DNA from 3 places in the Streptomyces sp. NPDC004629 genome. Region 3 is predicted to be linked to each of the others. Evidence: riboswitches for the same ligand, from Rfam matches in the RefSeq annotation. Region 3 holds a riboswitch; each other region holds the start of a gene.
The links. A riboswitch is a leader RNA that binds a small molecule or an ion and turns the genes downstream of it on or off. The one in region 3 is predicted to bind cobalamin.
Positions count from the first base shown of each region.

Region 1: it holds a riboswitch for cobalamin, as region 3 does, so the genes downstream of both, ACFYTE_RS39645 (ABC transporter substrate-binding protein) here and ACFYTE_RS31920 (prenyltransferase/squalene oxidase repeat-containing protein) in region 3, are expected to answer to the same signal.
Region 2: it holds a riboswitch for cobalamin, as region 3 does, so the genes downstream of both, metE (5-methyltetrahydropteroyltriglutamate--homocysteine S-methyltransferase) here and ACFYTE_RS31920 (prenyltransferase/squalene oxidase repeat-containing protein) in region 3, are expected to answer to the same signal.

Region 1 covers NZ_JBIALO010000048.1:33,389-40,552, reverse strand. Annotated here, with positions in the region: gene ACFYTE_RS39675 (IS4 family transposase) at 1-217, opposite strand, end outside; gene ACFYTE_RS39670 (GreA/GreB family elongation factor) at 584-1,093, shown strand; gene ACFYTE_RS39665 (sigma-70 family RNA polymerase sigma factor) at 1,214-1,828, opposite strand; gene ACFYTE_RS39660 (hypothetical protein) at 2,001-2,762, opposite strand; gene ACFYTE_RS39655 (ABC transporter ATP-binding protein) at 2,882-3,706, opposite strand; gene ACFYTE_RS39650 (FecCD family ABC transporter permease) at 3,703-4,716, opposite strand; gene ACFYTE_RS39645 (ABC transporter substrate-binding protein) at 4,713-5,750, opposite strand; cobalamin riboswitch at 5,811-6,025, opposite strand; gene ACFYTE_RS39640 (hypothetical protein) at 6,201-6,479, opposite strand; gene ACFYTE_RS39635 (hypothetical protein) at 6,476-6,850, opposite strand.
Region 2 covers NZ_JBIALO010000018.1:19,609-26,772, forward strand. Annotated here, with positions in the region: gene ACFYTE_RS25980 (lipase family protein) at 1-1,396, opposite strand, end outside; gene ACFYTE_RS25985 (superoxide dismutase) at 1,807-2,448, shown strand; gene metE (5-methyltetrahydropteroyltriglutamate--homocysteine S-methyltransferase) at 2,603-4,921, opposite strand; cobalamin riboswitch at 5,092-5,283, opposite strand; partial or broken gene ACFYTE_RS25995 (response regulator transcription factor) at 5,325-5,702, opposite strand; partial or broken gene ACFYTE_RS26000 (ABC transporter permease) at 5,693-6,094, opposite strand; gene ACFYTE_RS26005 (ATP-binding cassette domain-containing protein) at 6,091-7,029, opposite strand.
Region 3 covers NZ_JBIALO010000026.1:97,982-105,145, forward strand. Annotated here, with positions in the region: gene ACFYTE_RS31900 (ECF transporter S component) at 1-28, opposite strand, end outside; gene ACFYTE_RS31905 (ATP-binding cassette domain-containing protein) at 25-1,896, opposite strand; gene ACFYTE_RS31910 (CbiQ family ECF transporter T component) at 1,893-2,969, opposite strand; gene ACFYTE_RS31915 (SCO2322 family protein) at 3,559-4,209, opposite strand; gene ACFYTE_RS31920 (prenyltransferase/squalene oxidase repeat-containing protein) at 4,206-5,459, opposite strand; cobalamin riboswitch at 5,586-5,716, opposite strand; gene ACFYTE_RS31925 (MBL fold metallo-hydrolase) at 5,880-6,902, opposite strand; gene ACFYTE_RS31930 (aldehyde dehydrogenase) at 7,001-7,164, shown strand, end outside.

The DNA of each region.
Region 1 (7,164 bases), on a different contig from region 3:
CCGTGGCGGTGACCTTCGGGACCGGCAGGCAGTGCAGTGCGGAGGTCAGCCTGGCCCACACGGCCGGATAGCCGCACTCCTCGAACAGAGCGGCAGCCAGGAGGAGGTAGACGACCACCCGGGCCGGGAGTTTCCGCAACCGCTGCTGGACGGCCCCGCACTCGGCCAGGGCGGCGTCGACCATCTCGAACGGGACGATCTGCGTCAGCCCGCCCAGATGCCCCGGAGCGAAAAGACCATCGGCTACCGCGATCTTGCGGCTGATGACACACTGACCCGACAGCGGAGCCTCCGGTGCTGTGAACGGCTTGTCTTGGCGGACCAGCCAGTTCTACCGGGGCTCCGCTCCTCACGTCCGGCATTCCCCAGATCAGACACCACTTGCAGCCACAGACCCGATCCCTAACTTCATGGCCTTGCCCCAAAGGGCGCGGGGAACTGCGCGCTGAGCCACGACGCCGCGGCACCCGGCTGCCTGCGTGCCGTGCCACGGCGAGTCGCCGAGCCCGGCAAGAGCGCAATGCGCAGAGCGGGTCGGGGACCGCCGGTGGCGGACGGGTACCGCGGAGCGCATCATGCCGTTATGACCGGTGGACCCGAGCCGATCGGCGCCGAAGCCCGTCGGGCGCTGGAGCGGGAGCTGGCCGACCTGCGCTCCGAGCGGGCGGCGGTCGCGTCGTCGCTGCACAGCGACGGTGGGACGGGGGACACCGCCGACCAGGCCGACGAGTTGCAGCGGGCCACCGATCTCGCCCGGCTCGACGACCGGATCTCCCGGATCGGCGAGCGGTTGCGCACCGCGGCCGTCGCGGGCCCGCCCCCGCCCGGTGTGGTGGGCGTGGGCAGCACCGTCACGGTGCGGTTCACGGACGGCACGGCGCAGACCCTGCGGATCGGCGAGGTGGCCGCGCCCTCCGACCAGCGGCTGGTCACCGCCGACAGCCCGCTCGGCCGGGCCCTGCTGGGGCACCACGCCGGGGACACCGTCGACTACAGCACTCCGGACGGACGGCACAGCGCCGTCGTGCTGTCCCTGGAGGCGCCCCCGGCCGACGACACGGCCGCAGGAGCGGACGAGCCGCCCGGAGCGTAGGGAGGGCGCACGGCGCCGGCCGGAGCCGGTCCCGACGACCGGGGTTGTGCGCGGCGGCCAGGATGCCCGAGCCGTGCGCGGTGGGCGGCCCTGCGGGAGGGTGTCGCCCGCCGGCCTGGGTCAGGTCGCCGCCGCTGCGGACCCGTCGTCATCGGTCAGCAGGTCCACGAGCGTGGTGCGGGCCCGGGCCACCTGCGAGCGGACCGTGCCCACGGGACAGTCGCTCACCTCGGCCGCCTCCGCGTACGCCAGCCCGTACACCTGGGTGAGGACGAACGCCTCCCGGCGCTCGTCGGGCAGCGCCGCCAGCAGATCCAGCAGGACGACACCGTCGTCGAAACCGGGCAGATGCCGGGGCTGCGCCCGCTCCACGGCCAGCGGCCAGTCCGGTACGTCGGCGAGGCGGGGCCGGGCGGCGGCGTACCGGTGGCTGTCGATCACCGCGCGCCGGGCGATGGCCAGCAGCCAGGTCCGGGCCGACGAGCGCCCCTCGAACCGGTGCAGGCTGCCGAGCGCACGCAGGAACGTGTCCTGCGCCAGGTCGTCGACGGCCTGCGGATCGGCGCACAGGTGGGCGACAAAGCGCCGTACGTCCCGGTGCAGGGCGTGCACGAAGTCCTCGACGGCCCACGGATCGCCGCCGCGGGCGGCCAGCGCCCGGGCGGTGATCGACTCGTCACCGGGCGGTGGGGCGGCGCTCGCGTCGCGCGAGGCGGGCAGGGCAGGAACAATCACCTGGTGTCCTTCTCGGATCGTCCGGATCCGGTCACGGACGCGCGGGAGCACGGGCCGGACCGGCATGTTCCGGTGAGCGGGGAGACGGCCGCGTCCCGGGGCGCCACGGCGCGTGCGGGCGTACGGCCGGGACCCGGGGCGCGCGGGGGCGGCCCCGGGGAACCGGCTGTCGTCAGGCGACAGCGGTTCCCGTGGGCGGCCCCCGTGTGGTGATCGCATGGACGAGAAGCAGGAGCCGCGGCGCCCGGTCGCAGCGGAGGCGGCGCACGCGGACGCGCGGGCCGTCCGGGGTGCCGGGCGGGGCGAGCAGCAGGCGCAGCGGAGCGGCGAGCCTGGCGGCCACCGCCCGCAGGACGCGGAAGGCGGCCCGCTCGCCATGGGCCAGCCACAGGCCGCACAGCACGGCGGCCAGCAGATGCGCGACGAGCATGCCGAACGAGGAGGTGCCGGCCGTTGGATGGCCCAGATGATCCATGGGGCCCAGGCCCATATGGCCGGCGCCCATGTGCCCACCGCCCATGTGTCCGACACTCATGTGGGCCACGCCCGTATCCATGGAGCCCATGTCCACGGACTCCCTGCCCATGGAGCCCGAACCCATGGGGTCGATGGCCATGGGGTCGATGGCCATGGAGTTCACGCCCACGGGGTTCACGCCCATGGCCCCCGTGTCCCCGGATGCCCGCTGGGCGAGGGAGAACGCCGAGTGGAGCGCCGTCTGGGCGGCGACCACCGCCGTCACGATCAGCGGCAGCCCCCGCTCACGGCCCGCCAGGCACCAGCCCGCCGCACCGGCCGCGACGACCCCGGCGGCCACCGCCCACGCGGGCACGTGGCGGCCGGACATCAGAACGTGGCCCAGGGCGGCGAGCAGCACGGAGACGGCCGCGAACAGCGCGGCCCGTACCGTGCGAGAACACCACCCTGCGGTCATGGCGCCTCATCCTCGGGTCAGGGCATCGGTCGTCACTCCTGGGTACGGATCCTGTCCCCGTCACACACTCAATTCACCCCATGTGATCCAGAGCACACCGCCATCGGTGCCGGATCCGGTCAGGCGGGCCCGTCCGCACCGCGGGTCGTCCGGCGCAGGAAGCGGATCACCGGGTGGCCGGGGTGCTGGGTGACCTCGGCCCGGACGCCGTAGACCCGCTCGATGAGGGCGGGCGTGAGGACCGTGGACGGGGTGCCTTCCGCGACCGCCCGGCCGTCTTGCAGGACGAGCAGCCGGTCGCAGTACATCGCGGCCAGGTTCAGGTCGTGCAGCGCGATCACGGTGGTGACCGGCAGGCCGGCGACGAGGTCCAGCAGGTCCAACTGGTGCTGGATGTCGAGGTGGTTGGTGGGTTCGTCCAGCAGCAGTTCGCGGGGTTGCTGGGCGAGGGCACGGGCGATCTGCGCGCGCTGGCGCTCGCCGCCGGACAGGGTGTGCCAGAACTGGCCGGCCCGCTCGGTCAGCCCGGTGCGGGCCAGTGCGTCGGCGACCGCGCGCGCGTCGTCGGCACCGGCCGCTGCCCAGGCCCGCCGGTGCGGGATGCGGCCCAGGGCGACGACGTCCCGGACGGTCAGCTCGGTCTGGGTGTGCGCATGCTGTTCGACGGTGGCGATGCGTCGCGCGGTGGCCCGCCGGCCGACCCGGGCCAGCGGGCGGCCGTCCAGGGTGACGACTCCCGCGGTGGGCGCGAACACTCCGGCGAGCAGTCTCAACAGGGTCGACTTGCCGCTGCCGTTGGGGCCGAGCAGGCCGATCGTCTGCCCAAGGCGGGGGGCGAGGGTGACGCCGTCGACGATGATCCGGCCGTCGATGCGGCGCGCGACGCGCTCCGCGCGCAGACCGGGTGGGGTGTTCCGGTCGGCCGTGGGGTCCGGGCCGGTCATGTCCGCCTCCGTCCGCGGTACAGGACCGCCACGAACGCCGGTACGCCGATCAGCGACGTCACCACGCCCACCGGCACCTCCTGGGGATCGATGACGGTACGGGCGACCGTGTCCGCCCACACCAGGAAGACGGCTCCGGCCAGTGCCGTGACCGGCAGCAGCCGGGCGTGGCCGGAACCGGTGAGCGCGCGGGCCGCGTGCGGCAGCACCAGGCCGACGAAGCCGATCGCCCCGGTGCAACTGACGAGTGTCGCGGTCAGCAGCGCGGTCGCGCACAGCAGGACCAGCCGGGTGCGGGCGACGCGTACACCGAGCGCCGCCGCGGCGTCCTCACCGAACGCGAACGCGTCCAGGGTGCGGGCGTGCCCGAGGCAGACCACGAGAACGGCGGTGAGCACGACCGCGCACAGCAGCACCTCGCCCCAGCCGGCGCCGGTCAGCGAGCCGAGCAGCCAGAACAGCACGCCTCGGGTGGTCTCCGCGTCCGCCGACGTCAGGACGGTGAACGAGGTGAGCGCGGAGAACAGTTGCATGGCCGCCACACCGGAGAGCACCACCCGGTCGGGGGCGCCGCCCAGGGTGTGGCCGAGCACGAGGACGAGCCCGAAGGCCAGCAGGGCGCCGGCGAACGCACCCGCCGACAGGGACACCGCTCCCCCGCCGATCCCGAGCACGACCACGGCGACCGCGCCGGTGGACGCCCCGGAGGACACCCCGAGCACGAACGGGTCGGCGAGCGGATTGCGCAGCAGGGACTGCATGACCGCTCCGCACACCGCGAGGCCCGCGCCGCAGAGGGCGGCCAACAGGGTGCGGGGCATGCGCAGGTTCCATACGATGCCGTCCCGCAGCGGCGCCAATGTGCTGTCGCCGAAGCCGAGATGGGCGGCGACGCAGGCCCAGACGTCGCCCGTGGAGATGTCGGCGGGGCCGATGGTCACGGCGAACGCCACCGAAGCGGTCACCGCGAGCAGCCCGCCGGCGGTCAACAGCGAGGCGCGGAGGTTCACTTGGCGAGCCCGAGGTCGCGCAGTCCGGCGGCGACCCGTTCGATCCCCTCGACCGTGCGGATGGACGGGTTCATGGCCTGCCCGCTGAGCAGGATGTACCGCTTCTTCCTGACGGCGGTGAGATTGCGGGTGGCGGGGTCGGTCTCCAGGAAGCGGATCTTGGCCTTGGCGGTCTCGGCCGTCTGGGACCTGCGGGTCAGGTCGCCGAGGACGATGACGTCCGGATCGCGGTCGGCGACGGTCTCCCAGTTGATCTGGGGCCACTCGTCGTGGGTGTCGGAGAACACGTTGTCGGCGCCGACGGCCCGGGTGATGGCGCCGGGGGCGCCGCAGCAGCCGGCCAGGTAGGGCGACTGGGAGTTGGCGAACCAGTACATGAGCGAGACACCGGAGGCGTCGAGGCCGGCGGTGGCCGCCCGCACCCGTTCCTTCAGGCCTGCGACGAGCCGGTCTCCGCGTTCGTCGACGCCGAACGCGCGGGCCAGGTCGCGTATCTCGCCGTACACGGTGTCGAGGGTGAGCGGGGCGCTGCGGGAGCCGTCGCCGCCGGCGGCGTTGTCCTTGCCGGCGGCGCAGTCGGACGGGGAGACGTACGTGGGCACGCCCAGCTTCTCGAACTGCTCGCGGGTGGCGACGCCGCCCTGGCCGAGGGTCGAGACGAACGACGCGGTGACGAAGTCGGGTTCGGCGTCGAGCACCTTCTCGAAGGAGGGGTTGTTCTCGGCGAGCCGGGGCACGGACGCGTTGGCCTTCTCCAGGCCCTTCATCACCGGGTCGGTCCAGGTGGCGGTGCCGGCGAGACGGTCCCCGAGGCCGAGGGAGAGCAGGATCTCGGTGCTGCCCTGGTTGAGGGAGACGGCTTGTTCGGGGGCCGACGTCAGGGTGACCGGGTGGCCGCAGTTGTCGATCGTGCGGGGGTAACCGGCGGCGGAGCGGCGGGAGTCCGGGGCGGATCCGGCGGAGCCGCCGCACGCGGTCAGCAGCAGCGCCGGAGTGAGCAACAGCAGGGCGGGACGGAACGCGGAACGCAGCATGGGCATGCCTCGGGTGTCGGGGCTCGTACGCGGAGCCTGGCCTACGGACGTCCTCCGCGCACGGGGCGCGGAGGTGCCAGCAGGTCTTCGGACTCGGGTTCGTCCGGACGGGGCGCCTTCCCGGTACGGCCCCGCGCCGGCCTCGCGGCCGGCCCGAACCCCTCCCAGTGGCTTGGTGTGCCCTGCCCGTCCCCCTCACCGCTGCGCGTCAGTTCCGGATTCACACCGGATTCCCTGGCCTCGGATGTGGCACGACTGGCCCGGCCAGGCTACCAAGATCGCCCGCCGGCCCGGACCTGGCCCCCCGTCCCCCGGACCGGGCCCCGTCCCCCGGACCGGGGCCGTCCTCCGGGCCGGGGCCGTCCTCGCCGACCACGCCGACCACGCCGACATCGGGGTGCCGGGCCGCCTCCTGACGCCGGCACTCCGGCCCGAGTGGGACGTCGTGCCTCACCCCGGTCCGTCGACGGGATCCGCGGGCGGGGTCCCGGCGCAGATCCACTCGTGCACGACGGCCGGGGACAGGCCGCCGTCGGCGGCTATGACGTGTTCGGGCACGCCGGTGAGCCAGGCAGCGAGCACGGCCCGGCGCAGGTCGGCGGCGCGGGTGGCGAGGCCGGTCCGGTACGCGTCCGCGGAGCCGACGACGAGTTTGGGTGCGTCCTCCGCCAGGCGTCGGGCGGCGCGGCGGACGGAGCGTCGTGCGCTCTGGGTGTCGAGGTCGTTCATGCCGCCGTCGCCTCCCGTTCCGTGCCGAACGAGCCATGGTCCGGGTGCCGGTACAGGTCGAGCACGCCGGGCTCCGGGAGGAGCCGGGCGACGAGCCGTTCCAGGAGGCGGGCGGGCTCACCGCTGCGGCAGACGCGGGCGCGCACGGCGCCGGTGTCCTCGCCGTCGCGCGGCACCGGCAGCCCGCGGGGGGCCGGTCCCCCGCCGGTGCACGGCCCCGGCCGACCGGCGGCAGCCGAACACCGCCGTGTGGCGCCCGAGTTGAGGCGACGGGCTCCCCCCGCGTCGGGAAAGCCGGTGCCGGACACCGCGCAGGAGGCGACGCCGACGGCGAGGCGGAGGGCGCGGCCGAAGGTGGTCGGGTTCGCCATGGATACCTTCCCTTCCCCGTCGCGGCGGGGCGGGTCGAGGGCATGGCAGCCGCCGTACGAGGCGGGGGGCTACCGGGTGCCCGAGGAGCGGGGGGACATGGGGGTGCGGGGCCTTGCGCGGCCCGGACTACTGCTGCTGCGATCCATGTCGCTCACCTCCTCCTCGGTCGACGGGCACCCGGTCCTCCGGGCTTCCGGCACCCCTCCATACTTGCACAGCGACGCAAATTCTGCCCGCCCGCGGGGAGAAGGCCGCCGTCGATTGCCGGCCCCGCGGCGGCCCCTCACTAAACTGGCACGCACGCGACGGCATC
Region 2 (7,164 bases), on a different contig from region 3:
GGGAGGGGAGCGTGGTGCAGTTGGAAGGGGTTGGGGTGCCGGAGAGGCGGGTGGTGAGCCAGGTGATGGCTGCTGTCTGGTCGGTCAGTAGGGGGGCGAGGTGGTTGGTGAGTAGTTTGTCGCCCAGGTTGGGCAGGGTGACCGCCTTGTAGGTGACGTCGGCTCCCTTGGCGCACCAGTCGAGGGCGAGCCGGCGGGCCTGGGCGTGCGGGACGATGTCGTCCTGGACGCCGGTCACCAGGCGTACGGGGCTGGTCGGCGTCAGTGTGCCGATGCGCTGGGCGTCGAGGGTGGCGCGCAGCAGGGGCTCGCTGTTGACCACATCGGTCAGGGACTCCCCACTGCGGGTCCAGGTCGTGCTCTTGGTGAAGGCGTAGGTGAGGACGGCGTCACCGACGCACATGGTCGACAGGTCGTGCAGCGCGTTCTTCCCAACGGTGTTGAGGTGCCGGTCGGCGACGGCCCCGAGCGCGGGGTCGCTCTGCAGGAAGCCGTTGACCGACCAGCCCAGAGCGCCCGCCAGGGCACTGCCGTCGATGCCCTTGACCACCGCGGCCAGGTCCGCGGGCGGGGCACCGGCGTAGGTGCCGGCCAGGGTGATGTCGGGGGCGTAGACGGGCTGGAGTTCGGCGGCTGCCGCGCTGGCTCCGCCGCCCTGGCTGTAGCCGTACAGGCCGGTGGGCGAGGCCGAACTGATCGATGCGTCCGGCAGGTTGCGGGCGGCACGTACGGCGTCGAGTACGGCGTGTCCGGCGTCGAGGCGGTTGACGTACGTGTGGAGCCGGTCTGTCGCGCCGAGCCCGACGTAGTCGGTGACGACGACCGCCACTCCGGTGGACAGCAGGCGGTAGACGGCCAGGTTCTCGTATCCGACGGACACGGTTCGGCCGTTGAAGGTGATCGGGTGTTCGAGCCCGAGGGAGGCCGCGCACTGGTCGCCCTGTCCCATGGTGCCCGGGGCGAGGGCCACCAGCGGGCGCGGGCCGCCGTGCCTCCAGGCCGCTGACGGTTCGAGGTAGGCGCCGGTCACGGCGACCGGTTGTCCCGACGCGTCGGTGGACTTGTACATGAGGCGGGTCGCGGTGCCGGGCAGGGGCCTTCCGTCGAGGCCGGGCAGGCTCAGCGCCAGGGGGAGGGGAGCGGTGCGGACGAGTGCGCCGTTGGCCTTGGGGAGGGAGTCGGGCGGGGTGTAGAAGGCCGGAATGGTGACTCCCCGCGAGACGACCTCGCTCTGCGGCGCGGCTGTGGCGGGGGCGCCGCCCGTCACGCCCAGGCACACAAGTGCGGCCAGGGACAGGGCGACGCGACGAGCGCGTAGCGGGCCGGCGGGGGAGATGCCACCGCGTGGTACGGCGGTTGTGGTGCCGGGTTCGGGGTGGGGTTCGGGCCGGTTCATGCGGCTCTCACTCTCTGCTGCGTCAAGCTCTCTGCTGCGTCAAGCTCCTTGCGGGTGGGCGTGCTGAGCCTTGCCGGGCGCGGATGAGGGTGCCGTGAAGGGGACGTCCCCGGTTGGTGACGACGGGCGTCTTCAGCGGGCCGCCGGGCAGGTGGTACGCCGAACTGATGTGGATCGCACCTTAGTTACTGGCGAGTCAGTTCGGGAGCATAGAGCCGTGTGTCACTGAGCGGCAAGGTGTCTGCATGTGTCGTCAGGAGAGCCGCGTCCGCCCGTTGCTCGGCGCCGGCTTGGACATGGCGATCGAGCGGATGTGCCACTGGCAGGTCCCGCGCCTCATCGACCCTCCCGCTTCCTGCTGCTAGCGTGCAGTTGCGCATGGTTCGCAATTACGATGGAGGATGTTGGACATGCCGGTCTACACGCTCCCGGAGCTTCCGTACGACTACGCGGCGCTCGCTCCGGTCATCAGCCCCGAGATCATCGAGCTGCACCACGACAAGCACCACGCCGCCTATGTGAAGGGCGCCAACGACACCCTGGAACAGCTCGCCGAGGCGCGGGACAAGGAGTCGTGGGGCTCGATCAACGGCCTGGAGAAGAACCTGGCCTTCCATCTCTCCGGGCACATCCTGCACTCCATCTACTGGCAGAACATGACCGGCGACGGCGGCGGCGAACCGCTGGAGAAGGACGGCGTCGGCGAACTCGCGGACGCCATCGCGGAGTCGTTCGGCTCGTTCCAGAACCTCAAGGCCCAGCTGTCCAAGGCGTCCGCCACGACACAGGGTTCCGGCTGGGGCGTCCTCGCCTACGAGCCGCTGAGCGGCCGGCTGATCGTCGAGCAGGTCTACGACCACCAGGGCAACGTCGGCCAGGGCGCCACCCCCGTCCTGGTCTTCGACGCCTGGGAGCACGCCTTCTACCTCCAGTACAAGAACCAGAAGGTCGACTTCATCGAGGCCATGTGGAAGGTCGTCAACTGGCAGGACGTGGCCAGGCGTTACGCCGCCGCCAAGGAGCGCGGCAACAGCCTGCTGCTCGCGCCGTGACGCCGTAGCGTCCGCCGCACAGGCGTCCTGCCGGTGACCGTCTTCTCACCCCTCACCAGCAGGCATCCCGACGGAAAGCTCCCGCGAACCGAATGGCTGCGGGAGCTTTCCCCTTCCGGCACGGACCCGGCGATCGGCGGGCCGTCGCCTGCCGTCAGTCCGCGGACAGGTCCGCGCGCACCTCCCGGGCCGCCGAGACCAGGTTCTCCAGGGAGGCCCGGACCTCCGGCCAGCCGCGGGTCTTCAGACCGCAGTCCGGGTTGACCCACAGGCGTTCCACCGGGATGGCCCGCAGGCCGGCGCGCAGCAGGCCGGCCGCTTCCCGCGCGCTCGGCACCCGCGGGGAGTGGATGTCGTACACGCCCGGTCCGGCCTCGCGTGGATAGCCGTGCGCCGCCAGTTCCCGGGCGACCTGCATATGGGAGCGGGCCGCCTCCAGGCTGATGACATCGGCGTCGAGGTCATCGATGGCCTGGACGATGTCGCCGAACTCGGCGTAGCACATGTGCGTATGGACCTGGGTGTCCGGCCGCACTCCACCGGTCGTGAGACGGAATGCCTCGGTGGCCCAGGACAGGTAGTCCGGGCGGTCGGCGGCACGCAGCGGCAGGGTCTCACGCAGCGCGGGCTCGTCCACCTGGATCACCGACGTGCCGGCCGCCTCCAGGTCGTCGACCTCGTCGCGCAGGGCGAGGGCGACCTGCCGGACGGTCTCGGCGAGGGGCTGGTCGTCGCGGACGAACGACCAGGCGAGCATGGTGACCGGACCGGTGAGCATGCCCTTGACCGGACGTACGGTGAGCGACTGGGCGTACGTCGTCCAGCGCACCGTCATCGGCTTGGGCCGGGAGATGTCGCCGGCCAGGATCGGCGGACGGACGTAGCGGGTGCCGTACGACTGGACCCAGCCGTGCCGTGTCGCCAGATACCCGGTGAGCTGTTCCGCGAAGTACTGGACCATGTCGTTGCGTTCCGGCTCGCCGTGCACCAGGACGTCGATGCCGGTCTTCTCCTGGAATGCGATCACCTCCCGGATCTCGGCCTCGATGCGCTGCTCGTAGGTTGCCGTGTCGATCTTCCCTGCTCGCAGGGCTGCACGGGCGGTGCGCTGGTCGCCGGTCTGCGGGAAGGAACCGATGGTCGTGGTCGGCAGCAACGGCAGCCTCAGGTGGGCCCGTTGGGCGGCGACCCGTTCGGTGTACGGCTGGGAACGGCGGGCGTCGGCCGCGGTGACGGCGGCCGAGCGGGCCCGGACGGCCGGGTCCCGGGTGACGGGGGAGGCCGCGCGGGAGGTGAGATCGGCGCGGTTGGCGGCCAGTTCGGCGGCGATGGTGTCGGGGCCGTGGGCCAGGCCGCGGGCGAGGGTGACGACTTCGGCGGTCTTCTGCCGGGCGAAGGCAAGCCAGCGGGCGATCTGCGGCTCGATGTCCCGTTCGACGGCGGCGTCCAGCGGTACGTGCAGGAGGGAGCAGGAGGCGGCCACGTCCACGCGGTCGGCGAGGCCGAGGAGCGTGGCCAGGGTGGACAGCGACCTGCCCAGGTCGTTGATCCACACATTGCGGCCGTCGACGATGCCCGCCACGAGCCGCTTGCCCGGCAGGCCCCCGGTCGCCGCGAGGCCGTCGAGGTTCGCCGCCGCGGGACCGGTGAAGTCCAGGGCGAGTCCGTCCACGGGTGCCTCGGCGAGCACGGGCAGGGCCTCGCCGAGCCGGTCGAAGTACGACGCGACCAGGAGCTTGGGACGGTCGCTGAGTACGCCCAGGTCGCGGTAGGCGCGGGCGGCCGCGTTCAGCTCGGCCGGGGTGCGGTCCTGCACCAGGGCGGGCTCGTCCAACTGCACCCACTCGGCGCCGGCCGCACGCAGCTCGGCGAGAACCCGTGCGTACACGGGCAGCAGCCGGTCGAGGAGCGTGAGGGGCGCGAAGCCGGCCGGGACACCGGGGGCGGGCTTGGCGAGCAGCAGATAGGTGAGGGGACCGAGAAGCACCGGACGAGCGCGGAGACCGAGAGCGAGGGCTTCGCGGAGTTCCCCGACCTGCTTCGCCGCATGGGCTTCGAACACCGTCTCGGGGCCCAACTCTGGCACCAGATAGTGGTAGTTGGTGTCGAACCACTTGGTCATCTCCAGTGGTGCCACGTCCTGGGTGCCGCGCGCCATCGCGAAGTACCCGTCCAACCCGTCCGCCTCGACCGCGGCGCGGTGACGCTCGGGGATCGCACCCACCATGACGGTGGTGTCCAGGACATGGTCGTAGTACGAGAAGTCACCGGTCGGGACTTCATGGAGACCGGCGTCGGCCAGCTGCCGCCAGTTGGCGCGGCGGATGCCCGCGGCCGTCTTCCGGAGGGCGTCCGCGGTGACGCGGCCCTTCCAGTAGCCCTCGATCGCCTTCTTCAGTTCCCGGTTCGGGCCCTGGCGGGGGTAGCCGTAGACGGTGGCCCGCACCGCCGGGGCCGCGGAATTCGCTGTCACGAAACTCTCCTTCGCGAGCTTGGGACGAGAGCGACCCCGAAGACGCGGAGCGAGAGCGCGAAGGGATGACAGAACGGACGGGCCACGACATCCGTGCCCGCCTGATATGCACACCGACCCGCCCTCGGGGTCACCGGGATCTCCGCGCGCGGCGGTCCGCGCGCGGGCAGTGGCAGGTCTTCGGACTCGCGGGCACGCCTCGTTCTCGTACGAGACATCTACTGGCCGTTGCTTCCCAGGCCCGTCACTTCCGGGCCCAGTGCGTAGGACGGCGGTCGTTCCCGCTCACCGCTGCGGGGCAGTCCCGGATTCCCACCGGGTTCCCTCTTGCGACGCGCCTGCCTGGCGGACAGGGCGAACCAGCTGCACCGGCCAGCCTACGTGCCCCGTGTGCCGCGCCCGTTCAGTCCGCGTTCGGGCGGGCCAAGCCGTGGTCGTAGGCGAAGATCACCGCCTGGACGCGGTCGCGGGCGCCGATCTTGGCGAGGACGCGGCCGACGTGGGTCTTGACGGTGGACTCGGCCACGACGAAGTGCGCGGCGATCTCTCCGTTGGTCCACCCCTTGCCGATGGCGACGAGGATCTCCCGCTCGCGGCCGGTCAGGGAGCCGAGCCTCGGGTCCGCGGCCCCGGGGCCGCCCGTGCCGTACACCGGGGGGTGACGGGTGAACTCGTCCAGGAGGCGGCGGGTGAGGACGGGGGCGATGATCGCGTCGCCCGCCGCCACCGCCCGGATCCCGGCGAGGAGTTCATCGGGCCGCGCGTCCTTGAGAACACCGCCGCCTTCGACCACAGCACGGGCAGCCGCCGCGGCACCGCCGCCAGCGTCGAGCGGATCATGCCGGTCGAGTACTCCCCGGCCGTCACCAGCACCCCGAGCACGCCGAGGGCGAGTTGGGCGAAGCTCGTGCCGAACAGGGACAGGCTCACCGCGCTCGCGTCGGCGAAGTCCCCGTCGAGGTGGCCGGAATCGTACCCGGAGCGGTAGCGCGACGCGGCGATCAGTCCGAAGCCCACCAGGAACACCAGGCCCAGGGCCAGCGTGATCCACGTCGAGCGCAGCGACCACAGCTTGGCCCACTCCGAACGCAGCACCCGCGGCCCGGTCACCCGGTACGCGGGACGCACGCCGAGGCTCCGGGGCGACCCGGCGGTCGCGGCCGGGGCGCTCATGCCGCCCTCCCCAGGGCCTCGGGGCCGGCGGTCGAGCCGTGGTACTCCACGGCATCCCGGGTCAGTTCCATGAACGCCTCCTCCAGCGACACCGTGCGCGCGCTCAGCTCGAACAGCGCGATCCCGTGCTCGGCGGCCCTGAGCCCGATCTCCCGGGCGGTCAGGCCGGTCACCTCAAGTTCCTCGGAGCCGATCCGGCCGGTGACCTCGACGCCCGGCCCGGCCAGCACCTCACGCAGCCGCGCCGGGTCCTGCGTCGCCACATGCACCGTGTCCCCGCCCGCCTCGCGGACCAGGTCCCGCACGGTCGTGTCGGCCAGCAGCCGCCCCCGGCCCACGATGATCAGATGGTCCGCCACCAGCGCCACCTCGCTCATCAGGTGCGACGAGACGAACACGGTGCGGCCATCGGCGGCGAGCGACGTCAGCAGGGTGCGGATCCACAGCACGCCCTCCGGGTCGAGCCCGTTGACCGGCTCGTCCAGCATTACCGTCTGCGGATCGCCCAGCAGGGCCGCCGCGATGCCGAGCCGCTGGCCCATGCCGAGCGAGAAGGCGCCCGCCCGCTTCTTCGCCACACCGCCGAGCCCGGCGAGGTCGATGACCTCGTCCACCCGGCCGAGCGGGATCCCGTGCGTCAGCGCGAGCGCCTTCAGATGGTTGTACGCCGAACGGCCCGGGTGGATCGACTTCGCCTCCAGCAGCGCGCCGACCTCCTGGAGCGGCGCCCGGTGCCGGGCGTAGTGACGGCCGTTCACCGTCACGGAGCCGCCGGTCGGCGCGTCCAGCCCGACGATCATGCGCATCGTGGTCGACTTGCCCGCGCCGTTGGGGCCGAGGAAGCCGGTCACGGTGCCCGGCTTGACGACGAAATCCAGCCGGTCCACGGCCGTCTTCTCGCCGTACCGCTTGGTCAGCTGCTCTGCCTCTATCATGCGCACTCCCTCGCTCGGGCGCCGGGCGCCGGTTGCCGGTGCCACCGGAACAACGCTAAGAACGAGCCAGCGGTGAACTGGTCGTACCGGGGGCGGAATCGGGGCCGTGCCGTCATACCGCGGTACTACGACCGG
Region 3 (7,164 bases):
CCCTCGCCTGACGAGTCGCCGCTGTCATGCCAGTGCCTCCCGTATCTGGGTCACAGTGAGCCATTCCTGCGGGGCGAGGATCTTGGTGACCTGAGGGGCGAAGGAGGGGGAGGAGACCACGATGTCGGCGGTCGGGCCGTCGGCGATCACCTCACCGTCGGCGAGCAGCACCACCCGGTGCGCCAGCTCGGCGGCCAACTCCACGTCGTGGGTGGCCAGGACGACGGCGTGCCCCTCGGCGGCGAGCCCGCGCAGCAGCGCGACCAGGCGGGCCTTGGCCGCGTAGTCCAGGCCGCGGGTCGGCTCGTCCAGCAGGAGCAGCGGCGGACGGGCGGCCAGCACCACGGCCAGCGCCAGCGCCAGCCGCTGGCCCTCGGACAGATCACGCGGATGCGTGTCGTCGGTGATCCCGGGCAGCAGCTCCGACACCAGCGCACGGCAGGTACCGGGCTCGGCACCCGCGTCCCGGTCGGCGGCGGCACACTCGGCGCCCACGGTGTCGGCGTACAGCAGATCCCGAGGCTCCTGCGGAACCAGCCCCACCCGCCGCACCAGTTCGCGCGGCGGCGTGCGGTGCGGGACGGCTCCGCCGACCCGGACACTCCCCACCCCCGGCTCAACCAACCCGACGAGTGAGTTCAACAGGGTCGACTTCCCGGCCCCGTTACGACCCATCAGAGCGACGATCTCCCCACGATCAACCCTGAGATCAACCCCCCGCAGAGCCTCAACCGCCCCCCGCCACACCCCAACCCCCCGCACCTCAGCAACACCCCCAAGACCCGCAGGCAACGCCGCACCCCAAAGGGGCGCGAGGAACTGCGCGAGCGACCCCGACGGCGCCGCGGTCGGGGGGCGGTCGGTCATGGACGGCGGGTCCGCCTGCGCCCCGACCCCGTCACCTGATTCCGCCGACGCCTGGGCAGCGCCCTGCAGGGGCGCGGGGAACTGCGCGCTCGGCCACGACGGCGCCGCAGTCGAACGACGCCGCATGAGCCGAGGCCAGCGCCGCGGTGCCGCGCTCGGCCCCGACGGCGCCGCAGTCGAAAGACGGCCAGTCACCGGCGGCGGGACCGCAACGTCGGCCAGGCGCAGCCGAAGCCGCCCAGCCCAGCGCCGCGCCTCGCGGACAGTGAGCGGCAACGGCGACCACCCCGCCAGCCGCCCCAGATCCACCACCGGCGGAAACACCGGAGACACCGCCATCACCTCAGCGGGAGCGCCCAGCACCGGCGCACCCCCCACCGAAGGCAGCAACAGCACCTGGTCGGCGTACTGAATCACCCGCTCCAGCCGATGCTCGGCCATCAGCACCGTCGTCCCCAGGTCATGCACCAGCCGCTGAAGCACCGCCAGAACCTCTTCCGCGGCGGCCGGATCCAACGCCGACGTCGGTTCGTCGAGGACCAGCACCCGCGGGTGCGGGGTGAGCACGGACCCGATGGCGACCCGCTGCCGCTGCCCACCGGACAGCGTGCCGATGTCCCGGTCCCGCAGCTCCGCCAGCCCGAGCAGATCCAGGGTCTCCTCGACCCGCCGCCGCATCACCGCCGGCGCCAGCCCCAACGACTCCATGCCGTAGGCGAGTTCGTCCTCCACGGTGTCCGTCACGAAGTGCGCGAGCGGATCCTGCCCCACCGTGCCGACGACGTCGGCGAGTTCGCGCGGCTTGTGGGTGCGGGTGTCGCGTCCCGCGACGGTGACCCGGCCGCGCAGGGTACCCCCGGTGAAGTGCGGGACGAGCCCGCTCACCGCGCCCAGCACCGTGGACTTGCCGACTCCGGACGGCCCGACGAGCAGCACGAGTTCACCCTCGGGCACCTCGAAGTCCAGGCTCTGGACGGTGGGTTCGACGGCACCGTCGTATGTCACGCTGACGTCCTCGAAGCGGATCACGACGGCTCCCTGGGGACCACGACTGCGGGAATGAGGGCGAGGAGTACGGCCGCCGCGGGCCACAGCGGCAGCGTGGGCGCGGCGAGCGGGACCACCCCGGGGTGCAGCGCCGCCGGGTTCCGGGCCGCGGCCAGGGCGAGCAGCGCGGCGACCGCGGCACCGGATGCGGCGACCAGCCAGGCCCGCGCGTTCCACGGGTCGGGCCGGTACCGGGTGCGGGTCGAGCGCCGGCCGCCGAGGCGCAGCCCGGCGAGGGCCGCGACCACCCCGGCGAGCAGCACCGGCAGCCCGTAGGTGCCGCCCTCGGCGGTGAGCAGCCCGTACGTGCCGGCGCAGACGCCGAGCAGGCCGCCCAGGGTGAGCGCGGCGGTCGTACGGCGGACGGCGACGGGCACGTCGGCGGTACGGCCGTACCCGCGGGCGTCCATCGCGGCGGCCAGCGCGACGGAGCGTTCCAGGGCGCCCTCCAGCACGGGGAGGCCGACCTGGAGCAGGCCGCGCACGCCCCGGTCCGGGCGGCCCCGCAGCCGGCGCGCGGCCCGCAGCCGCTGTACGTCCGCGATCAGGTTCGGCGCGAAGGTGAGCGCGACGACCACGGCCACGCCGATCTCGTACAGGGCGCCCGGCAGGGACTTGAGGAGACGGGCCGGGTTGGCGAGGGCGTTGGCCGCGCCGACGCAGATCAGCAGCGTGGCCAGCTTGAGGCCGTCGTACAGCGCGAACAGCAGTGACTCGGCGGTGACCCGGCCGCCGAGGCGGATGCCCTGCGCCCAGTGCGGCAGCGGGACTTCGGGGAGGGTGACGAGGACGTGCGTGCCGGGGATCGGGGAGCCGAGGACCACCGCGAAGACGAGGCGTACGACGAGCACGGCGAGCGCCAGCTTGGCGAACGCCGTGTAGGACCGGGCCCAGGGGGCGGAGCTGCGATGGGTGGCCACCACATAGCCCGCCGCCGCGACGAGCAGCCCGAGCAGCAGCGGATTGGTCGTCCGGCTGGCCCCGACCCCGAGCCCGACCGCCCACACCCACCAGGCCCCGGGATGCACGACGCTTCGCCGCCGCGACCGGGACACGGACCCCCCGCCCGAACCGACCCGCCGGCTCGCGCCGCCCTTGCGGCCCGTACGCGTACTGCCCGTGCCACGGGCGCCGCTCGTGCGGTACGACGGCTCCCGGCGAAGGCCGCCAGGCGCGTCCGCGCCGCCGGCCCCACCCGTGTGACCGCCACCCCCCGCCCCACCAGGCCGGTCCGTCCCACCAGGCCGGTCCGTCCCACCAGGCCGGTCCGTCCCACCAGGCCGGTCTGTGCCGCTGGGCTGGTCCGTGCCGCTGGGCTGGTCTGTGGCGCCAGGCCGGTCTGTGCCGCTGGGCTGGTCCGTGCCGCTGGGCTGGTCTGTGGCGCCAGGCTGGTCTGTGCCGCTGGGCTGGTCTGTGGCGCCAGGCCGGTCTGTGCCGCTGGGCTGGTCTGTGGCGCCAGGCCGGTCTGTGCCGCTGGGCTGGTCTGTGTCGCCAGGCCGGTCCGTGCCGCTGGGCTGGTCTGTGCCGCCAAGCTGGTCTGTGCCGCTGGGCTGGTCTGTGGCGCCGGGTCGGTCTGTGCCACCGTCTGTGCCGGCGGGCCGGTCCGTGCCGGGGGTGCCGTGCGGTGGCTGGCGGGCAGGGCGGTTACGCATGGTGGCGTCGGCGGGCCTGCCAGACGGCTGCCGTGCCGAGCAGGACGACCGCGGCCACGCCCGCCCACAAACCGATCGACGGGCCGCCGTCCTCGGTGGCCGCGGGCCGCTTCGCGGCGGACGTCGGCTTGTCACCGGCGGACGCCACCTGCTCGCCGCAGCCCTTGCGCGGGTATCCGGCGATCGCGCACAGCATGGCGTTGGCGTCGTAGCGCAGCGGCCCGGCGACCGCCGCCAGCGCCTCCGCCGTCGTCGCGTCGGGTGCGACGACCGCGCAGGCGGTCCGCGCCTTCGGCGGCGTCTCGCCCTCGGCCGCGTCCGCCGCCGTACCGAAGTCGAGGACCAGCGCCACCCGCTTGCGGCCCTCCCGCTCCGGCGTCTGCGCGCAGATCGTGTCGAAGCCGGCCGCACCGCGCGGGCGCGTGGCGTCGCCGGAGTCCTCGCTCACCGCGAACCGGAAGCCCTGCACGGCACCGTCCGCGGGCCGGGCCGTCGACGGGCCCTCGGTGGCGTACGTCCACCGGTCGCCCGCGCGCTCCCAGAAGGACCAGTAGCGGTAGCCGACGGCCTGCGCCTGGCCCGCGGCGCCCCAGACCAGGAGCGCGGCCAGCAGCAGGAGCGCGCCGCGCCGCACGCCGGTCACAGCTGCTGCTGCTTTCTGCGGCTGCTGATCAGGAAGCCGATGCCGGCGCCCGCGGCCAGACCGGAGCCGACCATCCACCACAGGCTGGTACCCGAGCCGCCGTCGTCCTTCGTGCCGGACGCGTCGGCCGCCTTCGTCGCCTCGGCGGTCTGCGGCGCCGGGCCGGTCGCGTTGAGCGCCCGCACCAGGTCCGTACCGCCGAAGTCCCGCGGGTCCGCGCCGGCGGCATGCGCCGCGAAGATCAACTGGGCGTACCCGGCCGGCCCGCTCTGCTTCGCCCAGGCCGCCGCGTTCTTCTCCAGCCACGCCAACGGCTTCGCCGCCCGCTGCGCACCGCCCTGCGCGGCGAGCGCGACGACCGCGTCGGCCGTGTTGCCGTAGTCGGGCTGCTCGGGGGCGCCGGCCAGCGCGGACGTGAGGTGGCCGTCCTCGGCGACGGCCTTCGCGAGATACCCGGCGCCGTTGGCCGCGGCCTGTTCGGGGGTGAGCGGGTCCGAGTCCACGCACCCCGTGCCGGACTCCTTGCCGGACTCTTTGCCGGACGCCTGGTCCGGCTTGCCCGTCTTCGCGTCGAGGCCCGCGCCCAGGGCGCCCACCACGGCCGCCGCGGTGGCGTCCGCGTTGGCGGTCAACGCGCCCTTCTTGTCCGGCTGGTAGGCGAAGGCGCCCGCGCCTTCTCCTGTGCAGGGCAGGGCCAGCTTCAGCAGCGCGTCGTACGGCGACCTGCCGCCCTTGGCGACCTCCGCAGGCCGCTCACCGGCCGCCGCGAGCGCGCCGATGACCACGGCCGTGGAGTTCGCGTCGCTCGCGCCACCCGGTGCGTAGGCCCAGCCGCCGTCCTCGTTCTGCACCGACTTCAGCCAGGTCACCGCCTTGCCGGTGGCGTCCTCGTGCCCGCCGAGCGCCGCCAGCGCCTGGACGGCGGCGGCCGTGCTGTTGGTGTCGGTCATCACCTTGGCGTCGCAGGCCCGCGCGGGCTCGGCGCGGAAGGCGGCGAACGCGCCGTTCGCGCACTGCTGTCCGGTCAGCCAGTCGACCGCCTTGGCGGCGGGCGTCACGGACACCGTGCGCTGCGCGAGCAGCGCCAGCGACTGCCGCCAGACGCCGTCGTACTTCGGATCCGAGTCGCCGTACAGCCCGGACGGGAGCACCGTCGACGAGGACGGCGACGGGCTCGCGGCCAGGGCGGGCGCGGCGGCGGCGAGCACGCCGACGGAGGCCAGGGCCGCTGCGCTACGGCGGACGTTCATGGTCGGCGGGTGCCTCTCTTCGCGGTCGGTTCGCGAGGAAGCCGGGCAGCACGGGACACCCCGGGCGGCTCGGGCCCCGTAAACCTCGACGGTGCCGTGCGCGGCGGGTGCCGACGCACGTGAGCCGGTCAACGTTCCGCCCGGGGCAGTCCGGCTCACCGGACCTGAAAGTCCGGCTCACGGTTGCGGGTCAGCGCCGGAATTGCACCGGCTTCCCCCCACACGGATGTGATGACACCCCACCCACTCTACCGACCCCCCTCGGGACCCCCCGAGGCGGACGTCCACAGCAGCGCCCCAAAGGGGCGCGGGGAACTGCGCGCCCAGCCAAACCAAACCCGCACCCGCCCACCGACAATTCGAGGCACCCCAGTAGGCGCACCCGCCCCAAACGCACCCGCACCCAGCGAGGCGAGCTGTTCAGCCGGTCCGTACGTAAGCCACCGGCCAGGCACCCGGGACCGGTTCAGCCCGCCCCTGCTCAACCAGGCGGCGCAAGTGCGCCTCGGCCTCCGAGACGGCGATGTTGCGGGACGCGGGCGGGATCTCCGGCCAGGGCCGGTTCCACTCCATCCGCTCGGCCAGCTGCCACGGAGTGAGCGGTACGGCGAGCAGCGCCAGCAGACCACCCAGCCGTTCCTCATGATGCGCAAGCAACTCCCGCACCCGGCCGGCCGCATCGGTGAACGCGTGCTGGTGGGCCGGCAGCACCTCGGCGGGGGCGAGCCGGCCGACCCGCTCCAGCGAGTCGAGATAGTCCCCGAGCGGATCGGTCACGGTCGCGTCGTCCGGGTCCTCGTACAGCCCGATGTGCGGGGTGATCTCCGGGAGCAGATGGTCGCCGGAGAACAGGCGGCCGTGGCCGGGCAGTCCGGCGGGATGCTCCTCCTCCAGGTGGAGACAGACGTGACCGGGCGTGTGCCCCGGCGTCCAGACGGCCCGCAGCCGGCGGCCCGGCAGGTCGAGGAGTTCGCCGGGGACGATCTCCCGGTCGGGCAGGGCGGGGGACAGCCGCGGCACGGAGCGGGGGGAGCGCAGCGGCGCGAGATGGTCCTCGGGGGCGCCGGCCGCCGCGAGCTTGGCGCTCATGTAGGCGAACCACCGCTCGGGGCGGGCCTCTCGGGTGCGCCGTACCACCGCCGTGTCGGCCGCGTGCATCGCCACCCACGCGCCGGACGCCTCCCGCACCCGCCCGGACAGCCCGTGGTGGTCGGGGTGGTGATGGGTGATGACGACCCCGTGCACCTCCCGCACGGACGTCCCGCAGGCGATCAGCCCCGCGACCAGCGTGTCCCACGACCCGGGGTCGTCCCACCCGGTGTCGACCAGCACCGGCCCGCGATCGGTGTCCACGACGTACACAAGCGTGTGCCCCAGCGGATTATCCGGAATAGGCACAGCCACGGCCCCCACACCCCCACCGTGATCAAACGTTTTCACCATCGTCCGCCCTCCCGGCCCCATGACCATTGCCCACTATAACTAGAACTGGTATCAGTTCTGAAACAGCGTCAGAAACTTGCCGCAGGAGGCAGTCGGCCATGACCGAGCTCGTGGAACACGGACAGCTGTTCATCGGCGGGGAGTTGACCGAACCCCTGGGCGAGGGCGTCATCGAGGTGGTCTCGCCGCACACCGAGGAGGTCATCGGCCGGGTGCCGCACGCGTCCGCGGCCGACGTGGACCGGGCCGTGGCCGCCGCGCG